DNA from 2 places in the Promicromonospora sp. NPDC090134 genome. Region 1 is predicted to be linked to the other one. Evidence: riboswitches for the same ligand, from Rfam matches in the RefSeq annotation. Region 1 holds a riboswitch; the other holds the start of a gene.

Region 1 (5,255 bases):
AGGACGGTGCGCCCGGCGAACGCGGGGAGCAGGCGCCGCGTCCCGGCGAGCGCGCGCGGGTAGTCGGGGGAGGCCCAGGGGCTGGGCGGGACGGCGAACACGTCCTGCATGTCGATCACGACCAGGGCGGCGTCCGGCCCGACATCGGCGGCGTCCGGCCCGACGGCGTCCGAACCGCCGCTCACCGCTCCTCCTGCCGGCGCACCGCGCGGGAGCTCAGCAGGAGCGTCCCCACGAACCCGAGGGTCAGGGCCACCAGCACCCCGAGGTTCGCGAATGCCCAGTTCCCGTCCACCCCGCCGAGGGGACCGAGCAGGTAGCCCTGCCACTGCAGCCAGGGCGCGTAGGTGTTGGTCACCAGGCCCCAGCCGATGCCCGTTCCGACCACGACGAGCAGCACGGCGGCCCAGTTCACGGACCCGTAGCGGCCGTCGGCGTCGTACAGGTCGGCGTCGGCGTAGTCACGGCGGCGCAGCAGGATGTCGGCGAGCAGCACGCCGCACCACGCGGCGACCGGCACGCCGAGGGTGATGAGGAAGCCCTGGAAGGGGCCGATGAAGGAGTCGGCGACGAAGACGACGTAGATCGCGCCGACGACCATGAGGGCGCCGTCGATCGCGGCGGCCACCCAGCGCGGCGCGGGCAGCCCCAGGGAGAGCAGCGCGAGCCCGGAGGAGTAGATGTCGAGGGCGGCGCCGCCGATCAGCCCGGCGAGGGCGACCACGATGAACGGGATGAGGAACCAGGTGGGCAGGATCGTGGACAGCGCCCCGATCGGGTCGGCGCCGATCGCCTCGTTGAGCACGGGGTCGGAGCCGGCGAGCAGCAGGCCGAACACGAGCAGCACGACGGGGGCCAGCGAGGCGCCCAGCGTGGTCCACCCGACGATGCCGCGCCCCGAGGCGGAGCGCGGCAGGTAGCGCGAGTAGTCGGCGGCCATGTTGACCCAGCCCAGCCCGAAGCCGGTCATCATGAACACGAGCCCGCCGATCACCTGCGGGCTGCCTCCGGCGGGGATGGCGGCGACCGTGGCCCAGTCGATGTGGTCGAGCACCAGCACGATGTAGACGACGGTGAGCACGGCGGTCAGCACCGTGATGACGACCTGGAGCCGCATGACGAGGTCGAACCCGAAGACGCCCGCGACCACCACGATGCCCGCCACCACCACGAGGGCCACGACCTTGGTGACCGTGCCGCCGCCCCAGCCGAGCGTGCCGAGCACGGTCGAGGTCGCGAGCGTCGCCAGCGCGACGAGCACCGTCTCCCAGCCGACCGTGAGGATCCACGACAGCAGCGACGGCAGCTTGTTGCCCCGCACGCCGAACGCGGCCCGGGACAGCACCATGGTGGGCGCCGACCCGCGCTTGCCGGCCAGGGAGATGAACCCGCAGAACAGGAACGACACCACGATGCCGATGGTGCCGACCACGACCGCCTGCCAGAACGACACGGCGAACCCCAACAGGTAGGAGCCGTACCCGAGCCCGAGCACCGAGACGTTGGCCCCGAACCACGGCCAGAACAGGTTGCGCGGCGAACCGCGCCGTTCGGCCTCGTCGATGGTGTTCAGGGCATTGGTCTCGACGCTCGTGGGCGCGCTGCTCATGGTGGTGATCCTGCCACGACGCACGAAGGGCCCGCACCGTCCTGGTGCGGGCCCTTCGTGAACCGGTGTCGGACGGAGCCGACCCGGGTGTGTCAGCCGATCCGGAGGTAGACCGGGTTGTCCTGCCAGATCTCGGTGTACCGGACGGTCTGTCCGGGGACCGGCGCCTCGATCTGCATGCCGTCGCCCGCGTAGATGGCGACGTGGCCCGGGGACCAGATGATGTCGCCCGGCAGCGCGTCGGCGACCGAGACCTCGGTGCCGGAGTAGCGCTGCTCCGCCGAGGAGTGCGGCAGGGTGATGCCGACCTGGGCGTAGACGTAGGACGTGAAGCCCGAGCAGTCGAACCCGGCGGGGGTCGCACCGGCCCAGACGTAGGGGACGCCGAGGTACTGCATGGCGATGTCGACGATCTTGGACCCGGAGGTGGCGGCCGGGGCAGCCTTCTCCTCGGGCTCCTCGGCGGCGGGGGCCGCCGCAGGCTCGGCCGCGGCGGGCTCGGCCTCGACGACGGGCTCGGGCTCCGGCTCCGGCTCGGGCTCGGGCTCCGGCTCGGGGGCCGGCGTCACCTTGATGGTGCCGGACTCCAGCGCGAACTCGCTGTCGGCGGCGACCTTCACGGCGGGGGCGGTGTCCACCTTCGCCGTGGTCAGGGCGGCGGTGGCCACCTCGACGTCGGTCGGCTTCTGCGCGGCGTCCTGGACGACGTCACGCACGGCCTCGAGCTCGGCCGTGTTCGTGCTGGGGTCGTTCGCCGGGGCGGCGTTGGCCGGGATGGCGAGGAGCGAGACGAGCAGACCCGATCCGGCGGCGACGACCGCGCCACGGCGGGCGGTTGCGGAGATGCCGCGGGCAGCGGCGCGCGAGATGGGTGTCAGCGGGGTGATGGGTGGGTGGGCAGCACGATGGCGCCCGGGCATGCGTGTGGTCACAGCATTTTCTCCCGGCGCCTACGAGGTGAGCTGTCGGATTCGGATCGGAGAATGACCCGGCCGCGTCGTGCTGGTGCGGCTTCACCCCAAGGGCACCTCGCGGTGCCCACGTACTTGGTTCCCCCGTCCCTGTCATCTGTTCAGAGCAGATCTCGCGGCGGTGACAGGGCTCGGCGTCCACCACGAGTGCCCACGGAATTCCCCGTGAGCGGGACCGACCGTAGCCCGCCTCAGCGCGAAAGTCACGATCGCGTTACGGACATCCCGGCCCGCGCTGGAGCTATTGACCGGAATGTCCGACCTGCGCTAATGCGGTGGGCGCCGTCCGGATCGAGGACGGCGCCCACCGGGCCGAAGGTCCCGACTAGGACATCTGTCCAGGTCGCACATTGTGGTTGCGGGCGAACAGGTTGTCCGGGTCGTACCGCCGCTTGACCGACGCGAGCCGCTCGTAGGTCGACTTCGGGTAGACGTCTGTGACGTCCGTCTCATCCGCTGTCGTGAGGAAGTTCGCGTACGCCCCGCTGAGATACGGAGCGAGCCGGCCCCAGAGCCCGTCCAGCACCGGCCGCGCGGCCTCGATCACGGGTGCCGGGCCCCCGGCGAAGGTCGTGACCATGAGTTCCGCGCCCCGGTGGGCGTAGGCGGTGGCATCGCCCGGCACCCGGGACATCGCGCCGCCGAGGCTCCGGATCGAGATCGACGGCGCACCCGGCGACGTGCCGGCCTCGGTGAGGATCCGCAGGGTCTCCGCGACCGACTCCCGGTCCACGAGGCCGTCGTGGGCCACCACGTGGATGCCGGGCGGCGGCGTCGCGCCCTCCACCAGGACGTCCGCGTAGGCCATCAGCTCGACGTCGTCCGCGACGACCGTCCCGAGCGCGCGGAGGGGCTCCAGCGCGCGGGCCGCGGCGTCCGGGTCGTCGCCGTCGAAGGCCACGTGGATCTCCACCGGGGCCTCCGGCCCGCCTGCGAACGGGTTGGCGAGGTTGGCGATGGACGTGAGCTCCTCCGGCGCGGTGCGCAGGTAGTCCGCCCAGCCCTGGAGCACGGTCGCGGCCTCGGCCGCGGGGAACGAGACCTTGCCGAAGAAGACGCGCGTGGTGCGGTGCGCCGCGAAGTCGAACGACGTCACGACGCCGAAGTTGCCGCCGCCGCCACGGATCGCCCAGAACAGGTCCGGGTGCTCGTCGGCGCTCGCGGTCACGACCGCGCCGTCGGCGGTGACCACCTGGGCGGCCACGACGTTGTCCAGGGCCAGCCCGTACCGGCGGACCTTCCAGCCGATGCCGCCGCTCAGCGTCAGGCCGCCGACGCCGACGCTCCGGGTGTCGCCCGAGGAGATCGCGAGGTCGTGCGGGGCCAGCGCGTCCGCGACCTGGCCCCAGGTGGCGCCGCCGCCGATCCGCACCAGGTTGCGCTCGGTGTCGACCACCTCGATGTCGGCGAGCTCGCAGAGGTCGATCACGATGCCGCCGTCGTTGGTGCCGAAGCCCGGGAAGCCGTGGCCGCCGCCGCGGACCGACAGGGCGAGGCCCGAGCCGGCGGCGAATCGGACGGCCGCCTGCACGTCGCCCACGGTCTTGGGCCGCAGGACGTGGGCCGGGCTGCCCGCGACCAGCCGCGAGCGCGCGGCCGACTCGTAGTCGGCGTCGCCCGGCTCGATGATGTCGCCGCCGAAGTCGCGGCGCAGGGTGTCGAGTGCTGAGGTCATGACGTTCCTTCCACAGGGGTGGTGCGGCGTGCCGCACCGGACGAAGTCATGACTCCCCAGCCCCGGAAGGTGTGACAGGGCAACCGTGCGACCCCGGTCACACGGTTGCCGGGTCAGCGCCTCACAGCTCGCCCATCAGGTCGAAGTCGAAGCCCCTGCTCGCCCGGCCGCATCACCCGGAGCTGGAGCATCGCGCCGAACCGGGCCTCCGGGTCGTCGAGGTCGATCCCGCTCACCTCGGCGACCCGGCGCAGCCGGTACCGGAACGTGTTGGGGTGCACGAACTCCGCCGCGGCAGCCGCGGTCACGTCCCCGAACGCGTCCAGCCACGCCCGCAGCGTCGCGACCAGGCCGGCGCTGTGCTCGGCGTCGTAGTCGACCGGCCGGGCCAGCGGTCCGGCCACCTCGTCGCCGCGCGCCGCCACCACGTCGCGCAGAGTTTCGGGCGCCTCAGCGCGCGCCCGACAGCACCGCCTCGGCCACCACGAGGTCCTCCCACGACATGCCCGTGCTCTTGAACACGAGCGGCCGCGCGGGGTCGGGGCGGACGGCGCCCGTGACGACGTCGCGCATCGGCACCAGGTCGCCCGCCGTCAGGGCGCCGTCGGCGATCGCGAGCACCACGTCGCCCGCCTCGCGCAGCGCGGCACCCGGATCCTCGACCACGACGGTCGCGTGCGCCAGCAGGCCGGCGGGCAGCTCCCGGGCGTCCGGCTCGTGCGAGCCCACCGCGACGACGACGGCGCGGTCCGCGATCAGCGCGGCGTCGAACAGCGGCTCGCGGGCCGACGTCGCGCACACGACGACGTCGGCGGCGCGCAGGGCGTCGTCGGAGGCCAGGCCGCCCAGCCGGATCACCCGGGCGCCGTCGATCCGCGCGCCCTCGGCCGCCGCCGTACGGGCCGGGTCGCGGACGAGCTGGGTCACGTTGACCGGCCGGCCGGTCAGCGTGTCCGCGAGGGTCGCGACGTGCCCGTGCGCCTGCGGGCCCGCGCCGATG
Region 2 (5,255 bases), on a different contig from region 1:
CCGCGGCCGACCGGCCCCTCCTGCTGCTCGACGCGCCCGACGCGAGCGCGTCGCCCGGGACGGCGGGGCGTTCGCCCGGGTCGAGCCGGGCACGGTCGCGCTGGACGCGGACGTGTACGGCGACGACCCGGCGGAGCGGCTCGGCAACGGGACCGCCGGCACGGTGACGGCGAGCGCCACCGGGGACGGCGGGCACGACGGCGCCGCCTCGCGCGTGGACCTGCGGGTCACCACGGGTTCGGGCTGGGGCGGGGCCGGCATCGTCGCACCGGAGACGCTGGCGTCCCTGGGCTCGCCGCGGACGTACGCGGTGTGGGTCCGCGCCTCGGCCGACGCCGACCCGGTCGCGCTCCTCGCCGACCTGGACACGCTGGCCGACGCGGCCGGCGCCGACGTCGACAACGGGTTGCGGGCCGAGGTGGCCGACAACCAGATGCTGGGGACCATCACGGGTGCGACGCTCGGGCTGCTGGGCATCTCCGTGGTGATCGCGCTGATCGGGATCGCGAACACGCTGGGGCTGTCCGTGCTGGAACGGGTCCGCGAGCACGCGATGCTGCGCGCGCTCGGCCTCACCCGCCGGCAGCTGCGGCGGATGCTGGCGGCCGAGGCCGTGCTGCTGTCCGTGACCGCGACCCTGCTCGGCACGGTGCTCGGCGTGGGGTTCGCCTGGGTGGGCTACGAGACGTTCGTGAAGACGGCGCTCGACGTCGCGACCTGGCGCGTCCCGTGGGCCGAGCTGGCCGCCGTCGTGCCCGTGGGCGCCCTCGCGGGCCTGCTGGCCGCCGTCCTCCCGGCCCGCCGGGCGGCCGCCGTCACCCCGACGACGGCCCTGACCCTCGACTGACGCCGCCCGGCCGCGTCACCCCCGGTGTTGACCACAGCGGTTGCTGCCAGGCCGAGGGCCCAGGTGGCAGCAACTGCTGTGGTCAACACCGGTGGGTCAACCGAGCGAGCCCCGGCGGGTCAGCTCGGCGGGGTCTCCAGGACCGCCATCGCTGCCGCGCGGCCCGGGATGCCGCTGACGCCGCCGCCGCGGCGGGCGCCGGCGCCCGCGAGCAGCACCCGGGGGTGCGCGGTCGCCACGCCCCAGCGTTCGGCGGCGCCGGGCGCGGACCCGGGGTCGACCCAGGCCGCGGCACCGCCCGCAGCCCCGGCGCCGGCCCCGGCTCCTCCCTCAGCCCCGGACCCCGCGTCCGACTCCGCGAACGGCCAGCTCAGGTCGCGGTGGAAGATGTGCCCGCCCGGCAGCCCCACGTCGCCCTCCAGGTCCACGGGGGTGCGCACCTCCAGGCAGGGCGTGCCGTCGGCGTCGAGGGCGAGCACGTCCTCGATGGGCTCCGCCAGCACTGAGTTCAGGGACGCGAGGGTGGCCTGCAGGGCCCGCTCGCGGGCGCCGTCGGGGTCCGCGCGGAAGAGCCGGGCCGGCATGTGCAGCCCGAACAGCGTGATGGTCTGCGCCTCGGTCGCGGCGAGCTCCGGGCCGAGGATGGTCCGGTCGGACAGCGTGTGGCAGTAGATCTCGCTCGGCGGCAGGTCCGGGATGCGCCCGGCGGCGGCCTGCGCGTACGCGTCCTGGAGCTGGGTGAGCGACTCGTTGACGTGCAGCGTTCCGCTGAACGCGGCGACCGGGTCGACGTCGTCCCGCAGCCTCGGCAGGCGGTTGAGCAGCATGTTCACCTTGAGCTGGGCGCCCTCGGGACCCGGCCCGGCAGCCCCGGCCGGCCACGGCTCCGCGGAGGACGACCCGGAGGCCGCACCCCGGCCGGCCACGGCGAGCAGCCGCTCCAGCTCGGCCGGCGCGCACCCCGCGAGCACGTGCCCGGCGGTCACGCCCCTGGTGCGCCCGTCGGCGTCGGTCCAGGCCACCTCGGCCCCCACGGCCCCGGGGTCGACGGCGGTGACGGTCGCCGAGGTGACGATCGTGGCGCCGGCCGCCACCGCGGCGTCGCGCAAGGCGCCGGAGACGGCGCCCATGCCGCCCACCGGCACGTCCCAGTCCCCCGTCCCGTTGCCGATGACGTGGTACAGGAAGCAGCGGTTCTGCCGCAGGGACGGCTCGTCGACGTCGGCGAACGTGCCGATCAGGCCGTCGGTGGCAGCGACGCCCCGCACGACGTCGTCGGCGAAGGTGCGGCGTATTACCTCACCGAGGGGCTCCTCGAAGAGCGCGCGCCAGGCCTCCTCGCCCACGCCGTCGGCCACGAGGTGCCGCACGGCGGAGCGCGGGAGCAGGGGCTCGGTGAGCGTCGGGGCGAGGCGGCGGGCCACCTCGGCGGTCATCGCGTAGAACCGGCCCCACGCCTCGAAGTCGGCCTCGGAGCCGGTGAGGCGCCGGAACGAGGCGCGGGTGGCGGCGTCGTCCTGGGTGTCGACCAGCAGGCCGCCGTCGGCCACGGGGGTGTACGACGACCAGCGGCGCCGGACGAGACGGACCGGCAGGCCGAGCTCGTCGACGATCCGGCGCGGGAGGAGCGATACGAGGTAGGAGTAGCGCGACAGGCGGGCGTCCACACCGGGGAACGGCCGGGCCGAGACGGCGGCGCCGCCCACGTGGTCGGCGCGCTCCAGGACGAGGACCGAGCGCCCGCCGCGGGCCGCATAGGCCGCCGCGGTGAGGCCGTTGTGACCGCCGCCCACGACGACGACGTCGTACCGGGCGCGCAGGGGGTCGAGCAGGGAATCGGGCATGCACGCCATGGTGACACGCGGCACTCATTGCCAGGAACGTTCCATCACAAGACGGTATGTGACCCAATCGTGACATTTCCGCAACGGACGAGTACGGTCGATCTCGCCGCTCCAGCAACGGGGAGGTCCAGGCCCGGACGCCGAATCCTGTCACCGGTCCTGAGCAGCCAGAACGTGACAGGGGCGGGGGAACCAGGTAAGCCGGGCACGCGAGTGTCCTCGGGGTGAAGCCTCCTTGTGAGGCCGGGTGATCGCTCTCCCCATCCGAACCCGACAGCTCACCTCGTAGGCGTCCGAGGAGATCACTGGTGACCGTACTCACCGACCGCACCCACGACTGGGCGGACGACCAGGCAAACCGACCCAGCAACCGGGGGCGGCACCGCGCCGAGGGCCCCGCTCTCACCCCCTTCACCGCTCTGAGCCAGACAGCAGCCGAGAATGCCGCCCGTACCGGCGCCATCGCGGTCGTCACGTCCGGCATGCTCGCGTCGGTCTTCACCCAGACCGCCCACACCGCGCCTGCCGAGTCCCACACCCAGACCACGCTCGCCAACAAGACGTTCGACACCAAGACCCGTGCGGGTCTCGCCGAGAACCTCGTGACCAAGGTCGAGGTCGCCCGCGACGCCGACTTCCAGGCCGAGAAGGGTCGCGTCACCGTGACCCCGTACGCCGAGACCGAGGCCGGCATCGCCGAGGCCAAGGCGAAGGCTGAGGCGGAGGCTCGCGCCAAGGCCGAGGCGGAAGCCAAGGCGCAGGCAGAGGCGGAGGCGAAGGCCGCCGCCGAGGCCGCTGCGGCAGCCGCCGCCGAGGCCGAGGCCGCCGCGGCGGCAGCGTCCGAGTCCTCCGCGGACCTGGGGCAGCAGGCCGTCAACCTCGCCCTCGAGTACGTGGGCGTGCCCTACGTGTGGGGCGGAGCCTCCCCCAGCGGCTTCGACTGCTCCGGGCTCATCCAGTACGTCTACGCTCAGCTCGGGGTCAGCCTCCCGCACAGCTCGGCCTCGATGTCGACCGTCGGCTACCAGGTCTCCGCCGCGGAGGCCCAGCCGGGCGACATCGTCTGGACGTCCGGCCACGTCTCGCTCTACGCGGGCGACGGCATGGTCGTCGAGGCCCAGCAGGAGGGCGTTCCCGTGCACTACACGGAGATGTGGCAGACCAACCCGGTCTTCATCCGGGTGACGGGCTGACGCCTCCCGCATCACACGTCGGAGCGCCCGTCCGGCCGTCCCGAGGAACCTCCTCGGCGGGCCGGACGGGCGCTCTGCTTCGTGGCCCCGGTCGGGTAACGTCCCCGGCGTGAAGATCCTCGTACCGGACGTGCCCTTCGACCTCGACTTCCCGTCCCTGCTGCCCGACGGCGGAGCCTCCTTCGCGCCCGGCGGCACCGACACCGTCGCCACCTACGCGATGAACGAGCCGATCCCCGCCGAGCACACCGACGCCGAGCTGCTCGTCACCTGGTCCAGCCCGCCCAAGATCGTGGCCGACGCCGCCGAGCGGCTGACCGGCCTGCGCTGGGTGCAGACCCTGTCGGCGGGTCCGGACGTCGCGCTGCGCTCCGGGTTCGCCCCCGACGTCGTCATCTCCTCCGGGCAGTCCCTGCACGACGACACCGTGACCGAGCACGCGCTGGCCCTGATCCTGGCGTCGGTCCGCCGGATCGACGTGTCCCTGGCCGCGCAGCGGGAGCACCGCTGGGCCAAGGAGATCGCGTTCGCCCAGGCCGACGGCGTCACCGGCCTCGAGTACTCGCTCGACGGCGCGCGCGTGACGATCTGGGGCTTCGGGTCCATCGCCCTGCGCCTGGCGCCGCTGCTGACCGCGCTCGGCGCGCAGGTCACGGGCGTGGCCTCGCGGGCGGGCGAGCGCTCCGGCTACCCCGTGGTCGACGCCGGCGGCCTCGACGCGCTGCTGGCCGAGACCGACCTGCTCGTCTCGCTGCTGCCGGCCGTGCCCGCGACCCGGCACATCCTGGACGCCCGGCTGCTCGGCCTGCTGCCGCCGACCGCCCGCTTCGTCAACGTCGGCCGCGGCGCGACCGTGGACGAGGCCGCCCTGGAGGACGCCCTGCGCTCCGGCCGGCTCGCCGGCGCGGCGCTCGACGTCATGGAGACCGAGCCGCTGCCCGCCGACTCGCCGCTGTGGGACGTGCCGAACCTGATCCTCACGCCGCACGTCGCGGGCGGCCGGCCCCGCGGCGCGGCCCGGTTCCTGGCCGAACAGCTCACGGCCTGGCGCGCGGGCGACGCCCTCCGCAACGTAGCCACCCGCTGACCCACCTCCCGCCCTCGTCGAGTGCTGGGTATGGGTGGTTCCGGCCGCTCGGAAGCGACACGTACCCAGCACTCGACGGTGGGGCGAGGGGTGGAGCGAGGTCAGAGGCCGCGGGGCTTGGGCTGGCAGACCGGGCAGCTGAACGACGACCGGTTCATGAACGCGTCACGGCGCACCAGCGCACCGCAGCGACGGCACTCCTCGTTCTCCCGGCCGTAGACGGCGAGCGACCGGTCGAAGTACCCCGACTGGCCGTTGACGTTGACGTACAGCTCGTCGAAGCT

Evidence for each region. Region 1 has a riboswitch for cyclic di-AMP ahead of ACIPN7_RS07830 (C40 family peptidase). Riboswitches for the same ligand answer to the same signal wherever they lie in the genome.
Region 2: another riboswitch for cyclic di-AMP. It lies ahead of ACIPN7_RS19675 (C40 family peptidase); the one in region 1 lies ahead of ACIPN7_RS07830 (C40 family peptidase).

The regions. Positions count from the first base shown of each region.
Region 1 covers NZ_JBIVCZ010000002.1:306,734-311,988, reverse strand. Annotated here, with positions in the region: gene ACIPN7_RS07840 (cysteine hydrolase family protein) at 1-185, opposite strand, end outside; gene ACIPN7_RS07835 (purine-cytosine permease family protein) at 182-1,609, opposite strand; gene ACIPN7_RS07830 (C40 family peptidase) at 1,702-2,541, opposite strand; cyclic di-AMP (ydaO/yuaA leader) riboswitch at 2,543-2,711, opposite strand; gene ACIPN7_RS07825 (FAD-binding oxidoreductase) at 2,906-4,255, opposite strand; gene ACIPN7_RS07820 (helix-turn-helix domain-containing protein) at 4,369-4,683, opposite strand; gene ACIPN7_RS07815 (ornithine cyclodeaminase family protein) at 4,706-5,255, opposite strand, start outside.
Region 2 covers NZ_JBIVCZ010000007.1:173,560-178,814, reverse strand. Annotated here, with positions in the region: gene ACIPN7_RS19690 (FtsX-like permease family protein) at 1-167, shown strand, start outside; gene ACIPN7_RS19685 (ABC transporter permease) at 113-847, shown strand; gene ACIPN7_RS19680 (phytoene desaturase family protein) at 967-2,691, opposite strand; cyclic di-AMP (ydaO/yuaA leader) riboswitch at 2,820-2,999, shown strand; gene ACIPN7_RS19675 (C40 family peptidase) at 3,000-3,884, shown strand; gene ACIPN7_RS19670 (NAD(P)-dependent oxidoreductase) at 3,994-4,971, shown strand; gene mutM (bifunctional DNA-formamidopyrimidine glycosylase/DNA-(apurinic or apyrimidinic site) lyase) at 5,073-5,255, opposite strand, start outside.